One region of the Mesorhizobium sp. ESP-6-4 genome, then DNA from elsewhere that is predicted to be linked to it. Evidence: predicted binding sites of a transcription regulator. Region 1 holds the regulator's gene; the other holds the start of a gene.
The links. Region 1 encodes LexA, which represses DNA repair genes until DNA is damaged. Its sites were predicted from a motif close to TGTTCNNNNTGTGTTCNG; they were not measured.

Region 1 (7,691 bases):
GCGGCTGGCGAATGTCGCGGTGATGGCGGTTCGCGGCGTAGATGAAGGCTGGCGAGCCCGGCCCGCCATTGAGATACTTGTAGGTGCAGCCGATGGCGAAATCGGCATTCGAGCCGTCGAGATCCACCGGCAGCGCACCCGCCGTGTGGCAGAGATCCCAGACGATCAGCGCACCGGCTTCATGAGCCTTGCGGGTGAGCGCCGCCATGTCGCGCAGCCGGCCGGATTTGTAGTTGACGTGGTTGACCAGGATGACCGCGACGCGATCGTCAACCAGTTCCTCAATCGTCGGGGCATCGGTGCCTTCGAGCCGCAGCACCGTGCCGGGCCGCGTCGATGCGACGCCTTCCGCCATGTAGAGGTCGGTCGGAAAGCTGTCGCCCTCGGCAACGATCACCGAACGCTCGGGCCGCATTGCAAGTGCCGCATGCAGGACCTTGTAGATGTTGATCGAAGTCGTGTCGCAAACGACCGTCTGGCCGGGTTTCGCGCCGATCAGCCGTCCTAGCTGGTCACCCAGCTCGATGGGCATATCGAACCAGCCGGCGGTGTTCCAGGCGCGGATGAGATCCCGCGCCCATTCCTGCCTCGCGGCAGTCTCGATCTCGCTGAAGGCGTCCACCGAAGCGGCGCCCAGCGAATTGCCGTCGAGGTATATGATGCCTTCCGGCAAGACGAAGCGATCGCGCATGGCGCGCAGCGGATCCGCGGCATCCATCGCCTCGACTTCGGCGAGATCAGGAATTCCCCTCATTGTGCTGCCGCCTCCATTTCGATCTGGCCAAGGGGGTTGTCTCACCACCGTCGGCGACAGGGCAAGAACCTTTGGTCCTATGTTAGCTGGTCCATAGACGGCGAAGACTGCGGACCGGAACTTCGCCAAGGTTGGCATTTTGGATTCGTTTCGTTCACGCTGCCGCGCGCTTACGGAACGAGCCGACGTGATCCCATCCGCGGCTTCGTGATCGTGTCGGCGCTCTTGTTTCAGCTTACCGAAGCTCCAAAATCGAGCGGAATCAATGCCGCTGTCTACAAGGGGCGGCCAGGGCATCACCGGATGCGACATTGTTTCGGCAGCCTTAACAAATTCACTAAACTTTAAACGGTTGCGGAACACAACTGGAACAGATAGTGTTTGTTCTGGGTTTGTTTTTCTGATTCTGGTTTCAGAACCCGTGGGGGCCGCCGATGCTGACGCGCAAACAACATGAACTCCTGATGTTCATCCATGAACGCCTGAAGGAGAGCGGGATTCCTCCATCATTCGATGAGATGAAGGAGGCGCTCGACCTTGCCTCCAAGTCCGGCATCCACCGGCTGATCACTGCGCTGGAGGAACGTGGCTTCATTCGCCGGCTGCCGAACCGGGCGCGCGCGCTGGAAGTGCTGCGCCTACCCGACTCGATCGCGCCTGGCCTGAATGCCGCGAAGAAGTTTTCGCCGAGCGTCATCCAGGGCGGCCAAGGCAATCTCAGTCGCCAGGTCAAGCCGACGACGCCATCGCGCACCCCGACGCCAAGCAATGACGACGAGGCCGCGGCGGCCGTATCCATTCCGGTGATGGGCCGCATCGCCGCCGGCGTGCCGATTGACGCTATCCAGCACCAGACGCATTCGATCTCGGTGCCGCCGGACATGATCATGGGCGGCGAGCATTACGCGTTGGAGGTCAAGGGCGACTCGATGATCGAGGCCGGCATCTTCGACGGCGACACCGTCATCATCCGCAATGCCAACACCGCAAGCCCGGGCGAGATCGTGGTGGCGCTGGTCGACGATGAGGAGGCGACGCTTAAGCGTTTCCGCCGCAAGGGTGCCTCGATCGCGCTCGAGGCCGCCAACCCGGCCTATGAGACCCGGATCTTCGGACCGGATCGGGTCAAGGTTCAGGGCAAGCTCGTCGGACTTATCCGCCGCTACTGAGCAGAACTGCCCGGCCTTCTTCGCCCGGACGACAATCTATTGGGCCGGTGCGGCGGCTGGTTTTTCCGGCTGCTTATAGGGCGCCAGTCCCCTCGCCTCGCGCGTGTATTTCCGCTGCTCGTGCCAGGGTCGGTATGGTTCTACGACCGCGTAGCGGACGGTTGGCCGCGCGGTTGCCGATTGCGGATCGAAGAAAACGGCGGCGCTGCCGTCGCGCGCCAGCTGCCGCTTGGTGACGACGAGCACACGCGGATCGCGGCACGGGTTATAGGCCGTGGCGTCGTTGATGACGATGAGGTCGGCGAAGCCGCAGGCCGGCCGGGCGGTGTCGCGGGTCTCGGCGAGCGCGACGATCGCGCCGGAAGGATGCCGACCGATGCAGAGATCGCCGCTGCAATAGAAGGGCGAGCCGGGCGGCAGGTCGACGGGATCGGCAATGTCCAGCGTATCTTTGGCGAACCTTTCTGGCGGCACGATCTCCTCGGCTTTCAGCGCCCGTTTCCAGTTGTCGGTGGTGAACTCGTTGGAGCGTTCGCGATTGACGGCAAGCTCGCCGCCGCCGATCGGCATCGCCACCAGATGCGCATCCTCCGAGATAAGCACGTCCGGTGTGCGGACGTGCGGAATGGCCAGCAGCGCAGCGAGCGCGAAAGGTACGGCGGCAAGCCTCAGCCAAGTGGTAGCCATGGTCGCGATGACCAGCGCGACCGTCGCCAGCAGCACCGACTGGATCGAGATCAGCCCAACGGCGTCGACCGGTGAGCGCTCGGAAATCCATGCCGAAATGGCGATCATCGCCGTCAGGCCTTTGCCCATGACAAAAAGGAAAGGGCCGTCGAAGCCGAAGGGCATGGCCAGCGCGCTCAGCACGGCGAACGGCATGACGACCAATGAGACGATCGGCATGACCGCCAGATTGGCCAGCAGGCTGAGCGGCGACACCCGCTGGAAGTGCCAGATGGCAAACAACAATGTCGCGCTGCCCGCGATGAGCGACGTCACGGCGGCGCCACCCGCTCCAATTGCCAGTTTTCGCGATAGAAGCCCGAGAAACGAACGCTTTGCCGGCGGCGCGGTCGTTTTGCCGGCGCGATAGTCGGCAAAGCCGGCATAGGCGCCGACCAGGGCGGCGGTGGCGGCGAAGGACATCTGGAAGCTCGGGCCGACCACTTCATGCGGCGAGACCAGGATGACGGCGATGGCAGAGATCGCCAGGTTGCGCATGGTCAGCGCCGCGCGGTCGAAAAGCACGGCGACCAGCATCACGCCAAGCATGATGAAGCTTCGCTCGGCCGCCACCACGATGCCGGAGATCACGAGATAGGCGGCGATCGACGCCAGCGCGATGCCAGCGGCATATTTCTTCACCGGCCGGCGCGACGAGAAATCCGGAAACAGCGCGAAGGTGCCGCGTAGCAGGACCATGATCGTGCCGGCGACCAGCGCCATATGCAGGCCGGAGATCGAAATGATGTGGTAGATGCCGGTCCGCCGCATCGACTCGTTGATTTCGTCCGGAATGCCGGCACGAACGCCGACGATCAGCGCCGCCGCGATCTCGCCCTCGGAACCGCCGATGCTGCTCCTGATGTGGTCGGCAATTCCCTCGCGTGCGTTTTCTACGGCCGATGCCACACGTGCGCCAAACGGCACCTCCGTTGGCGCACTGGGGGTCGGCGCGACAAGTTTCGGATCGCCCAGGAAAAAGCCACTGGCGCCGATGCCGGCAAAATAGCTGTCGAAGGAAAAGTCGTAGCTGTCCGGCCGAACCGGACCTGTCGGCGGCAGCAGCTTGGCATAGCCGGTCAGCATCGACCCGGCCGCCATGCCGGAGGGGATCCTGCGCGCCGACAGCCTGATGCGGTCCGGCGCGTAGCGCAGCTTCGGACGTTCCGTGGATGTCAGATCTATGGTGAGCCGGACACGGCCGTTGGCCATCGCCTCGGCGGTGACGAGGCGGCCCGTCAGCCGTGTCTGGATTTCGGAACCCAGCATCGGGGTCGCCATCCGCCAGGTCTCCAGCTTGGCCGCGAGAAACCCCAAGGCGCAGAAAAACGCCGCCATGAAGACAAGATGCGTTCTGTGCCGGGAACGCGAGACCGCCGCGCAGACCGCCATCAGGGCGACCGCCGCAAGCGGCCTGTAGAGGTCCGGCTCGGCGCTCAGCGAGAAGTAACAGATCACGCCGACGGCCAGGAACGCCGGTACCAGCAGGAAGCCGACGCCGCGGTCGAGCTCGGTCGCGGCCGCTGTGCCTATGCTTCGGCGCAACGCGGGAAGCGAAACGCGGCCAAGCTGTCTGCGGATCCGGCCGACATTGGCTGTCGGCGAGGCTGGCGGTAACGTGCCGCCGCCAGGCGGCAGAAGCTCAGCTGGCGGGCGCGGCGCCGGAAGCGAAAGCGGCGCTTCCTCAGCGGGCACGGCATGAGCAAACATCAGGCGTTCGCTGACGCCTGCTGTCGTTCCCCCGCCCTCCTCCGCGCCCCGGCCACGTCCAGCCATCGGGTCTGCCCCTTGCGCCCCAGACCGCCTATGCTACATGAACGCCGGTCGCGTGGAAGTCTGCGCGAAACATGCATTTTTCAGCGCTTCCTCGAGAGTTCCATGTCCGACAAGGTCGTCACCCGTTTTGCCCCCTCGCCTACAGGCTACCTGCATATCGGCGGGGCGCGCACGGCGCTGTTCAACTGGCTCTATGCCAAGCACACCGGCGGCACGATGCTGCTGCGCATCGAGGATACCGATCGCGAGCGCTCCACCGAAGCCGCTACGGCTGCCATTCTCGACGGGCTGACCTGGCTTGGCCTCTCCTGGGATGGCGAAGCCGTCTCGCAGTTCGAGCGCGCGCCGCGTCACCGCGAAGTGGCGGAGCAGCTCGTGCGCATGGGCAAGGCTTATTACAGCTATGAGACGCCGGCGGAGCTGGAGGCGATGCGCGAGGCCGCACGTGCCAAGGGCCTGCCGCCGCGTTACAACGGCCATTGGCGCGACCGCGGCCCATCCGAGGCGCCCGCAGGCGTCAAGGGCGCGATCCGCATCAAGGCGCCGACCGAGGGCGTGACGATCGTCAACGACCGCGTGCAGGGCGAGGTGCGCTTCCCCAACAAGGATCTCGACGACTTCATCATCCTGCGTTCCGATGGCGTCCCGACCTACATGCATGCCGTCGTCGTCGACGATCACGACATGGGCGTCACCCACATCATCCGCGGCGACGATCACCTGACCAATGCCGCGCGCCAGACGGTGATCTACAACGCCATGGGCTGGGACGTGCCATCGATGTCGCACATCCCGCTGATCCACGGCGCCGACGGCGCCAAGCTGTCGAAGCGGCACGGCGCGCTCGGCGTCGAGGCATATCGCGCCATGGGCTACCTGCCCGAGGCTCTGCTCAACTATCTGGCCAGGCTCGGCTGGAGCCATGGCGACGACGAGGTGATGTCGATTAAGGACATGATCGCCTGGTTCGACATCGGCGACGTCAACAAGGGCGCGGCCCGCTTCGACTTCGCCAAACTCGAGGCGCTGAACGGCGTCCATATGCGCAAGATGGAGGACCGGGCGCTGTTCCACATCTTCGTCGCCACCTTGCCTTATCTCGAAGGCGGCCCGGCGCTCGCGGCAAAGCTCGATGACAGGCGCAAGGCGCAACTGCTTGCCGCCATGCCCGGCCTCAAGGAGCGGGCGAAAACTCTTGTGGAACTGATCGACGGCGCGGCGTTCCTGTTCGTCGAGCGGCCGTTGCCGTTGGACGAGAAGGCGGCGGGCTTGCTCAACGCGGATGCGCGCGCGATTCTGCGCGGCGCGCATGGCGCATTGTCTTCTGTTCAGGGCGACTGGAACGCCGCCTCGGCCGAGGCTTCGATCCGCGACTTCGCGCGGGCCGGCGGGCACAAGCTGGGCGCCGTGGCGCAGCCCCTGAGAGCCGCGCTGACCGGCCGCACCACCTCGCCCGGCGTGTTCGACGTGCTTGCGGTGCTGGGCCGTCAGGAAAGCCTCGCGCGCATTGGAGATCAAATCGATTAGGAGCGAGCTGGCCCAAGAAGATTGGCATTGAAAGGTGTGTTTCGCAGTGCAACATTGGGCTTGGCCCAATCTGGCACGCACCTCCTAAAATGCGGTGGCGAGTTCGCGCATTCCGGTGACTTCGACGTGTCGTTTGCAGGAATTGCCTTGCCGGCATGAGGAACAAAAGGAGTTGAGAATGAGCGAAGCTGCGACAAAACCGGAACCGGGCAGCAAAAAGCGCGAGTCGGCCGCCAGGCTCGAGCTCGCCGGCAAGACGCACGAATTAAAGGTGCGAAGCGGGACGGTCGGGCCGGACGTCATCGACATCGGTTCGCTCTACAGCACCACCGGCGCCTTCACTTACGATCCCGGCTTCACCTCCACCGCGAGCTGCGAATCGGGGATCACCTTCATCGACGGCGATGCCGGTATCCTGCTGCATCGCGGCTTCCCGATCGATCAGCTCGCCGAGCATGGCGACTTCCTCGAGGTCTGCTATCTGCTGCTCTACGGCGAATTGCCGACCAAGGCGCAGAAGGACGACTTCGACTATCGCGTGACGCGCCACACGATGGTGCATGAGCAGATGTCGCGCTTCTTCACCGGCTTCCGCCGCGACGCGCATCCGATGGCGGTGATGTGCGGCGTGGTCGGCGCGCTGTCGGCCTTCTATCACGACTCGACCGACATCTCGGACCCGTATCAGCGCATGGTCGCCTCCATGCGCCTGATCGCCAAGATGCCGACGATCGCGGCGATGGCCTATAAGTACCATATCGGCCAACCCTTCATTTACCCGAAGAACGATCTCGGCTTCGCGGCCAACTTCCTGCACATGTGCTTTGCCGTGCCGTGCGAGGAATACAAGATCAATCCGGTGCTGGCGCGCGCCATGGACCGCATCTTCATCCTGCACGCCGACCACGAGCAGAACGCTTCGACCTCGACCGTGCGCCTGGCCGGCTCGTCGGGCGCCAACCCGTTCGCCTGCATCGCCGCCGGCATCGCCTGCCTGTGGGGTCCGGCGCATGGCGGCGCCAACGAAGCGGCCCTCAACATGCTGGGCGAGATCGGCCATGTCGACCATATCCCCGAGTTCATCGCCCGCGCCAAGGACAAGAACGACCCGTTCCGGCTGATGGGCTTCGGCCACCGCGTCTACAAGAACTACGATCCGCGCGCCAAGATCATGCAGAAGACCGCGCATGAGGTGCTGGGCGAGCTCGGCATCAAGGACGATCCTCTGCTCGACATCGCGATGGAGCTGGAAAAGATCGCGCTGACCGACGAGTATTTCATCGAAAAGAAGCTCTACCCGAATGTCGACTTCTATTCCGGCATCACGCTGAAGGCGCTGGGCTTCCCCACCACCATGTTCACCGTGCTGTTCGCGGTCGCCCGCACCGTCGGCTGGATCGCGCAGTGGAAGGAAATGATCGAGGATCCGCACCAGAAGATCGGCCGCCCGCGCCAGCTCTACACCGGCGCTACGGAACGCGATTACGTGCCGATTGCCAAAAGGTAATTGAGCGAATAGCGAAATAGCGAGTAGCGAATGGGGGAAAGCGGCAAAGCCGACACAACCCTATTCGCTATTCGCTACTCCCTATTCGCTCTCTTTATGCACCCCATCACCACCTCGGCGGCGATCTCGCCCGAGGGTCGCTCGGTCGCCATGCGCCGGGCAATCTCGGCAAAGCCCGCCTTTTGCCAGGCGCGCATGCCGGTGTCGGCAAACAGGGCTTCCAGCTGCCGCG
Region 2 (7,691 bases), on a different contig from region 1:
CCAGGATTGCTCCTCCCCGAAGCATTATACACTAGGTCCCACGGTCCACCTTTTTCGTGAGACATATTAACGAGTTTAGTTGCCCCCAAATGCATGTATTTATCAATCAGCGGATGCAAGAAAGTTTCATCTGAACTACTCATGGTTTCGTACACTGGCGCTCTCTTTAGAGAATTTAAGTCTAATCTTGTGGCCCTTGCACTAATATCCGAAGCTCCAAATCGCTTAAACTCTGAGTATATTTCTCTAATTACTGGACCATAGTCCCAGGCTTCTATCTTTGCATCAATTAATGGCCTATCAAAATTTGCCAGATATGTAGAATGCAAAAAATAGATTATCTTGTTGATTTCAAGATTCGTAATTCCAAGCCCCTCGGCGTCCGCACGATCAAGCACCAAATTTGCAATATATCGTGAGTCGTAAGCCATGCAAGCGATTGTACCCTATTTGTTCCTTTAGGACAAATCGATAAGCTCTCACACCGGCGCGACAAACCCGTCCAGCACGCGTTTCTGGCCGGCCTTGTCGAAATCGATGGTGAGCTTGTTGCCGTCGATGGCCGCGATGTTGCCGTTGCCGAATTTCTGGTGGAAGACGCGGTCGCCGACATTGAAGGCGGATGGCGTGTCGGCGACGGATTTGGCGACCAGCTCGCCCTCGATGGTGCGGCCCTTCACGCTGGTGCGGCCGGCGCCGTAGCCTGAATCGGTCTCGCCATAGCCGATGCGCTCGACCTGGTGGCCGGAGCGCGTGCCCCAGTTGCGGTCGGTCGCCTCGGTGCGGTTGGCCTGCGCGCGTTGCCAGCCGGGCGTGGCATAGGTGTTGGAGAAGCTGCCCTGGTCCTTGGCGCCGATATTGTCGAAGCGCGAGGCACCATAGGGGTTCTGTCGTCCGCCGCCGCGGCCGGAGGCGAACGAGCCGCCGCCATAGGGATTGCCGTAGCCGCCGTAGCTGTTGCCGCTGTCGGCGATATCGATATGGGTTTCGGGCAATTCGTCGACGAAGCGCGACGGGATCGTCGATTGCCACAGGCCGTGAATCTGGCGGTTGGAGACGAACCAGATATGCAGGTTCTTTTTCGCCCGCGTCAGGCCGACATAGGCGAGCCGGCGCTCTTCCTCGAGGCCGGAGCGTCCGCCTTCATCCAGCGCGCGCTGATGCGGGAACAGGCCTTCCTCCCAGCCGGGCAGGAAGACGGTCTCGAATTCGAGGCCCTTGGCCGAATGCAGGGTCATGATCGAGACCGCATCCTGCGATTCGCCCTGCTCGGCCTCCATCACCAGCGCGACATGCTCGAGGAAGGAACGCAGCGATTCATACTCCTCCATGGAGCGGATCAGCTCCTTGAGGTTTTCCAGCCGCCCGGGCGAATCCGCCGAACGGTCGTTCTTCCACATGTCGGTGTAGCCGCTTTCCTCCAGGATGGTCTCGGCGAGCTCGGTGTGCGGGGTGGTTTCCAGCGCCTTCTGCCAGCGCTCGAAATTGGCTGCGACCTCGCGCAGCGCCGCGCGCGGCTTCGGCTTCAGCTCGTCGCTTTCGGCAAGCGTTGCGGCGGCCTCCAGCATGGGGACGCGCATGGCCCGCGCCGTGTCGTGGATCTGGCGGATGGTGGCTTCGCCCAATCCGCGCTTCGGCACGTTGACGATGCGCTCGAAGGCGAGGTCGTCGCCGCCATTGGCGACGACGCGGAAGAAGGCCAACGCATCGCGGATTTCCAGGCGCTCATAGAAGCGCGGGCCTCCGATGACGCGGTAATTGAGGCCCAGCGTAATGAAACGGTCTTCGAAGGCACGCATCTGGAAGGAGGCGCGCACCAGGATCGCCATGTCGTTGAGATTGTGTTTTTGGCGCTGGTAGGCCTCGATGGCATCGCCGATGGCCCGAGCCTCTTCCTCCGAGTCCCAGGCGGCGTGGACGTGGACCTTGTCATCCTCGGGGTCGTCGCGGTCGGTGAACAGCGTCTTGCCGAAGCGGCCCTCATTGTGGGCGATGAGGTGAGAGGCGGCGCCCAAAATATGCGCGGTGGACCGGTAGTTGCGCTCCAGCCGGATGATGGTGGCGCCCGGAAAATCCTTGTCGAAGCGCAGGATGTTGTCGACCTCGGCGCCGCGCCAGCCATAGATCGACTGGTCGTCGTCGCCGACGCAGCAAATATTCACGCTCACGGGCTGTTCCGCGCCTGCCGGCGCGGGCCCTCCGCGGGGGCCTCGCAACGGCTCGGACGCCCAGTCGGGCTTGCGGCCTTCGGCCGAAACGTCCCATTCATCGCTGCGGGCTAACGGCCCCTCTTCGGGAACTGGTGGTCTGTAGTGACCACCTTCTGTTCTATCGATAGTCGATTTCGATGCGCTCGGTGCGCGGCCGCCCGGGGCCCCATTTCTCGGAGTCCCCGGCCTCTGCGCCAAAAGCCGCAGCCACATGTATTGCGCGGTGTTGGTGTCCTGGTATTCGTCGACGAGGATGTATTTGAACTTGCGGTGGTAGTCCTTCAGCACGTCCGGATAGGCGCGGAAGATGCGGATCGGGTGATAGAGCAGGTCGCCGAAATCGCAGGAATTCAGCGTCTGCAGCCGTTCCTGGTAGGCCTTGTAGAGCTGGCGGCCCTTGCCGTTGCCGAAGCTGCGCGCATCGCCTTCCGCTATTTCGTCCGGGCCAAGGCCCTTATTCTTCCAGTTGTCGAGCATCTGGGCGAATGTCTTGGCCGGCCAGCGCTTGTCGTCCAGCCCTTCGGCCTGGATCAGCTGCTTGATCAGCCGCACCACGTCGTCGGTGTCGAGGATGGTGAAGTCCGATTTCAGCCCGGCCAGCTCGGCATGTCTGCGAAGCAGCTTCACGCCGATCGAGTGGAAGGTGCCGAGCCAAGGCATGCCCTCGACATTGCCTTCGCCGATCAGGATGCCGATGCGCTGCTTCATCTCGCGCGCGGCCTTGTTGGTGAAGGTGACAGCCAGGATCTGCGAGGGAAAGGCCCTGCCGGTAGCAAGGATGTGAGCGATGCGCGTGGTGAGCACCCGCGTCTTGCCGGTGCCCGCGCCGGCCAGCACCAGAACCGGGCCTTCGGTCGTCTCGACGGCGAGCCGCTGCTCCGGATTCAGGCCCTTGAGATAATCGGGCACGCCGTTCTGGCCGCTGCGGGCGGCCATGGCGCGCGCGGCTATGCCGGATGGAGCCGCTGCCGGCCGCGCATTCGGTTCATCGAAAAAAGGCATGTCTTCGGAAAAGCCCGACATCGCTCCCGAATGTAGTGATTCGGCAGCGAAAGACCAGAACTGTCTACGTTTTGTTCTAGTTTCGCGTGTCTGCCCCCAACTTGACAGCCGGAGCGAGCGAGGGAAAGCTGCCGGCGGGGCAGGGACGGCGCGCCGTCGCCTCAGAGCGGCCGCAAAGGCGCAACAGTCGAAGGAGCACCGTCTTGGCTGTCACCATCACCTCCCTCGTCCTCTTCCTCATCGGTCTCATTCTCGGCGGCGGCGGCATCTGGCTCATCGCGCTGGGCGGCAGCTGGTACTACCTGATCGCCGGCCTGATCTTCCTGATCACCGCCTGGCTGTTGTTCAGGCGCCGGTCGACCTCGCTCTGGCTCTACGCGCTGTTCGTGCTTGCCACTTTATGCTGGGCGGTGTGGGAAATCGGCTTCGACTGGTGGCAGCTCGGCCCGCGCGGCGGCGTCATCGTGCTGATCGCCTTGTGGCTTTTGACGCCGTGGGCAAGGCGGGGGCTGCGGGGGCCGGACGGACGCGCGCCGCTGATCCTGGCCGTGCTCGCCTCGCTCGCGGTCGCCGGTTATTCGATGACCGCCGATCCCATGGATATCGGCGGCACGCTGGGCACCGAAAAGGCGGCGACGGCCGCCAATCTCGGCGGCGACATGCCGGCCGGCGAGTGGCAGTTCTACGGCCGCACGCCCTTCGGCCAGCGCTATTCGCCGCTCGACCAGATCACGCCGGACAACGTCGCCAAGCTGCAGCCGGCCTGGACCTATCGCACCGGCGACGTGAAAGGCCCCGACGATATCGGCGAGACGACCTATCAGGTGACGCCGCTGAAGATCGGCGATGCGCTGTTCATTTGCACCCCGCATAATTTCGCCATCGCCATCGATGCCGCGAGCGGCAAGGAGAAGTGGCGCTACGATCCGAAGATCAAGCTCGACCCCAACCGCCAGCACCAGACCTGCCGCGGCGTGTCCTATTATGCCGATGCCAAGATCGCCCCCGGCCAGCCTTGCGCCGCGCGCATCTATCTGCCGACCTCCGACGCCCGGCTGATCGCACTCGACGCCGCGAACGGGCAGGTGTGTCCGTCCTTCGCCGAGGGCGGCACCTTGAACCTGATGGCCAACATGCCCTATCCGAAGTCGGGCTATTATTATTCGACGTCGGCGCCGCTGATCGTCGGCGGCAAGATCATCGTCGGCGGCGCGGTCAACGACAATTATTCGACCGAGGAACCGTCCGGCGTCATCCGCGCCTTCGACGCCGGCACCGGCGCGCTCCTATGGAATTGGGATTCCGGCAATCCGGACGTGACGACGCCGCTGCCCGCCGGGCAAACCTACACCCACAACTCGCCCAACATGTGGTCGACGGCGAGCGCCGACGAGAAGCTGGGACTGCTCTACGTTCCGCTCGGCAATCAGACGCCGGACCAGCTCGGCATGGGCCGCAGCGCCAATGTCGAGAAATTCTCCTCCTCGATCGCCGCGCTCGATCTCAACACCGGGCAATTGCGCTGGGTCCGGCAGACCGTGCATCACGATCTGTGGGACATGGACGTGCCGGCGCAGCCGTCGCTGGTCGACATCACCACCGCGAACGGCGTCGTGCCGGCGCTGGTCGGGCCGACCAAGCAGGGCGATCTCTACGTGCTCGACCGGCGCACCGGCGAGCCGATCATCCCTGTGAAGGACGTGCCGGCGCCCGGCGGCGCGATCGAGGGCGATCATGCCTCGCCGACGCAGCCGGCCTCGGACCTGTCCTTCAATCCCAAGCCGCTGACCGGCGCCGACATGTGGGGCATCACCATGTTCGACCAGCTGGCGTGCCGGATCGAATTGAAGAAGCTGCGCTATGAGGGACGCTACACGCCGCCCTCGCTGCAGGGCTCGCTGATCTATCCCGGCAATTTCGGCGTCTTCAACTGGGGCGGCGTCGCGGTCGATCCGGTGCGGCAGGTGATGTTCGGCATGCCGACCTACCTCGCCTTCACCTCGAAGCTCATCCCGCGCGCGGACGTGCCGCCGCCGGGCGATACCAAGGGCAGCGAGCAGGGGCTGAACCGCAATGAAGGCGCGCCTTACGCGGTGGTGATGGGACCGTTCCTGTCGCCGCTCGGCATTCCCTGCCAGGCGCCGCCCTGGGGCTATGTCGCCGGCGTCGACCTCAAGACGGGAAACATCGCCTACAAGCACCGCAACGGCACTGTCTACGACATGACGCCGCTGCCTTTGCCGCTCAAGGTCGGCGTTCCCGGCATCGGCGGGCCGATGATCACGGCGGGCGGCGTCGCTTTCCTAGGCGCCGCGGTGGACGACTATCTGCGCGCCTACGACCTCACCACCGGCAGGCAGCTGTGGCGGGCGAGGCTGCCGGCGGGCGGCCAGTCGACGCCGATGACCTATACGGTGGCCGACGGCCGCCAGTTCGTCGTCATCGTCGCCGGCGGCCACGGCTCGGTCGGCACCAAGCCAGGCGATTACGTGATGGCCTACACGCTGCCGAAATAGGACAAGGCGAGGCCGGCCTGCTACGAAAGCAAGAAGCCGGCCAGCAGGACGGTCAGGAGAAGCGACGCGGGTACGGCGAGAAGCCAACGAGCCTCCAGGACACTGTTCCGATAGTCTTTCATTTTCTCGCTCCAACCTTTTAAGACGGCTCCAGCGCGTAACCCGCCAGCGCTGGAGCCTCTGCTTTGTGCTCAACCGCTGTAGCGGGAGCCTCCGGCAGTGGGTCAACGGAGGGTCGGTTGGTTCGTTCCTGGCGCAAGTCCCCAGTCGGGCTATCGGTTCCGACTGAAGTCGCACATCACAAGCATTGGTCCCAAGGACGAAACATATAGCCCACTATCTCATTGTGTCCCCGACTGGCGGACATGAGTCCCTTCATCGCCAGTTTATGGATGCCCGTCACCCCCAGGGTGGCGGGCCTCCGTTGAGGGGCGGGCAAGAGGTAGACGGTGTCGATTTCCAATGAGTTGCGGGACGTCAGCATCCGTTACGAGTGCCCTAACTGCCACTCGCCGATCCATCAAAACCGGTTCATGGTTCAAGGCGGTAAGCATCTTCAGGTGCGATGACTGCAAGACCAAATTGCGCCTTGGCTACTCGGCTAAGCTGGCCCTTTCCAAAGGCACTGCCAGTCGGCGTAGGTCGGGAACTCTCGCCGACATTTTGGACAATGGTCGCGGCGGCATCGACGTTGATGACCTGATCGCACTGTCCTTTGTCACGTCGGATGAGCGTTAAGGAAAATACGAAATGGGACCGGAGGCGTCAGCGATATTGGTTTTGCTTTCGTGCAGTCCGGGGTGGGCTTGTCGGCCACTCGAAATCGCGCCTCAAATCTACTCCGCCGATGAATGCAGAGCGGCCTTGGCGGATCGTTTGGCTAAGTCCCCTGTCGGCGAAGTTATTGGCCGATGCAGGGAGGTTGACGCCACGGTTACCAATTCGCCGCCGCCTGGATATTCCGCCCTAACAGTCACCCGAGGCACAAAAACTACGAACTATCTTGTTCCCCATAAGGTGGACTAATCGATTTCGCCGGTGGGAGGCCTTCGGTCGCCAGAAAGCGGATCAGCTTTGCCGTCGAAAGGCCGAGCCGTTCAAAACCGGTTCGGAATGCTTCAAAGCCCGAGATGACCCCGCAAGCTGGGCACCTGATCCAGCACCTGGTTGGTCAGATCAGGGCCGGCGGCAACCTCGGCCTGCTTGATCAAGGTCTCGCCGGCCTGACGGATCTGCGCCATGTCGAGGCCGGACTCCTTGAGCGCGGCGATGCCGTTGATCAGCGCGCCGGCCTTTTCGCCCAGAACGCCGCCAAGCGCGCCCTGCAGTGACGACAGAAGTCCGCCGCCCGAATTGGCCGTCGCGCCGGCGGCCATCACGTCATATTTCTGGGCCAACTCACCGGCGCCGGGGATCTGGTCGAAGAAGGACGAAATGCTGGTGCCTTCAGCCTCATGCTCGAGCACGGAAAAAATGGTGCCGACAACCTTCTCGGTGGTCGGCTCGTCGAGGCCGGCCTTCGAGGAAACGGTGTCGATGATATCCTGGATGTTCATGGCATTCCCCTTTTCGTCATTCGTTTCGGTAGGGCGCTCAGGCAACTTCACGTCCTAATGTGACAGCACCATCAAGCCTTTCGGAAATGACCAAAATGTGATGAATCGCGCTGGCTTGTCGGCGCGACGGCGGGTTGGCTCCACCAGGGTTCCGCCCATATGGTCGTCACCGGGGCGTGACTGGACCATGCGATACTCGACCCTATCTTGCGGTCCACCGCCAACCGTCGAGGAAAATCATGACCAGCCCCGTTGCCAAGCCCGTCGTCACGCAGCCTGTCATCACGCAGGCGATGATCGATGCCTATGACGAATACACGCATCTGACGCTCGACCGCCGCCGCTTCATGGAGCAGTTGACGAAGCTGGCGGGCTCGGGTGCCGCGGCGGCGGCGATCGCGCCGATG

Region 2: the regulator LexA is predicted to act here: its motif matches at 3,274-3,291, upstream of LB523_RS02705 (ATP-dependent helicase).

The regions. Positions count from the first base shown of each region.
Region 1 covers NZ_JAIUGS010000010.1:43,453-51,143, reverse strand. The annotation lists gene kynU (kynureninase) at 1-754, opposite strand, end outside; gene lexA (transcriptional repressor LexA) at 1,189-1,923, shown strand; gene LB523_RS18890 (ComEC/Rec2 family competence protein) at 1,960-4,425, opposite strand; gene gltX (glutamate--tRNA ligase) at 4,528-5,952, shown strand; gene gltA (citrate synthase) at 6,131-7,459, shown strand; gene lpxB (lipid-A-disaccharide synthase) at 7,534-7,691, opposite strand, start outside.
Region 2 covers NZ_JAIUGS010000001.1:600,964-608,654, forward strand. The annotation lists gene LB523_RS02700 (Panacea domain-containing protein) at 1-431, opposite strand, end outside; gene LB523_RS02705 (ATP-dependent helicase) at 480-3,233, opposite strand; gene LB523_RS02710 (glucose/quinate/shikimate family membrane-bound PQQ-dependent dehydrogenase) at 3,416-5,728, shown strand; gene LB523_RS02715 (hypothetical protein) at 6,847-7,284, opposite strand; gene LB523_RS02720 (dienelactone hydrolase family protein) at 7,524-7,691, shown strand, end outside.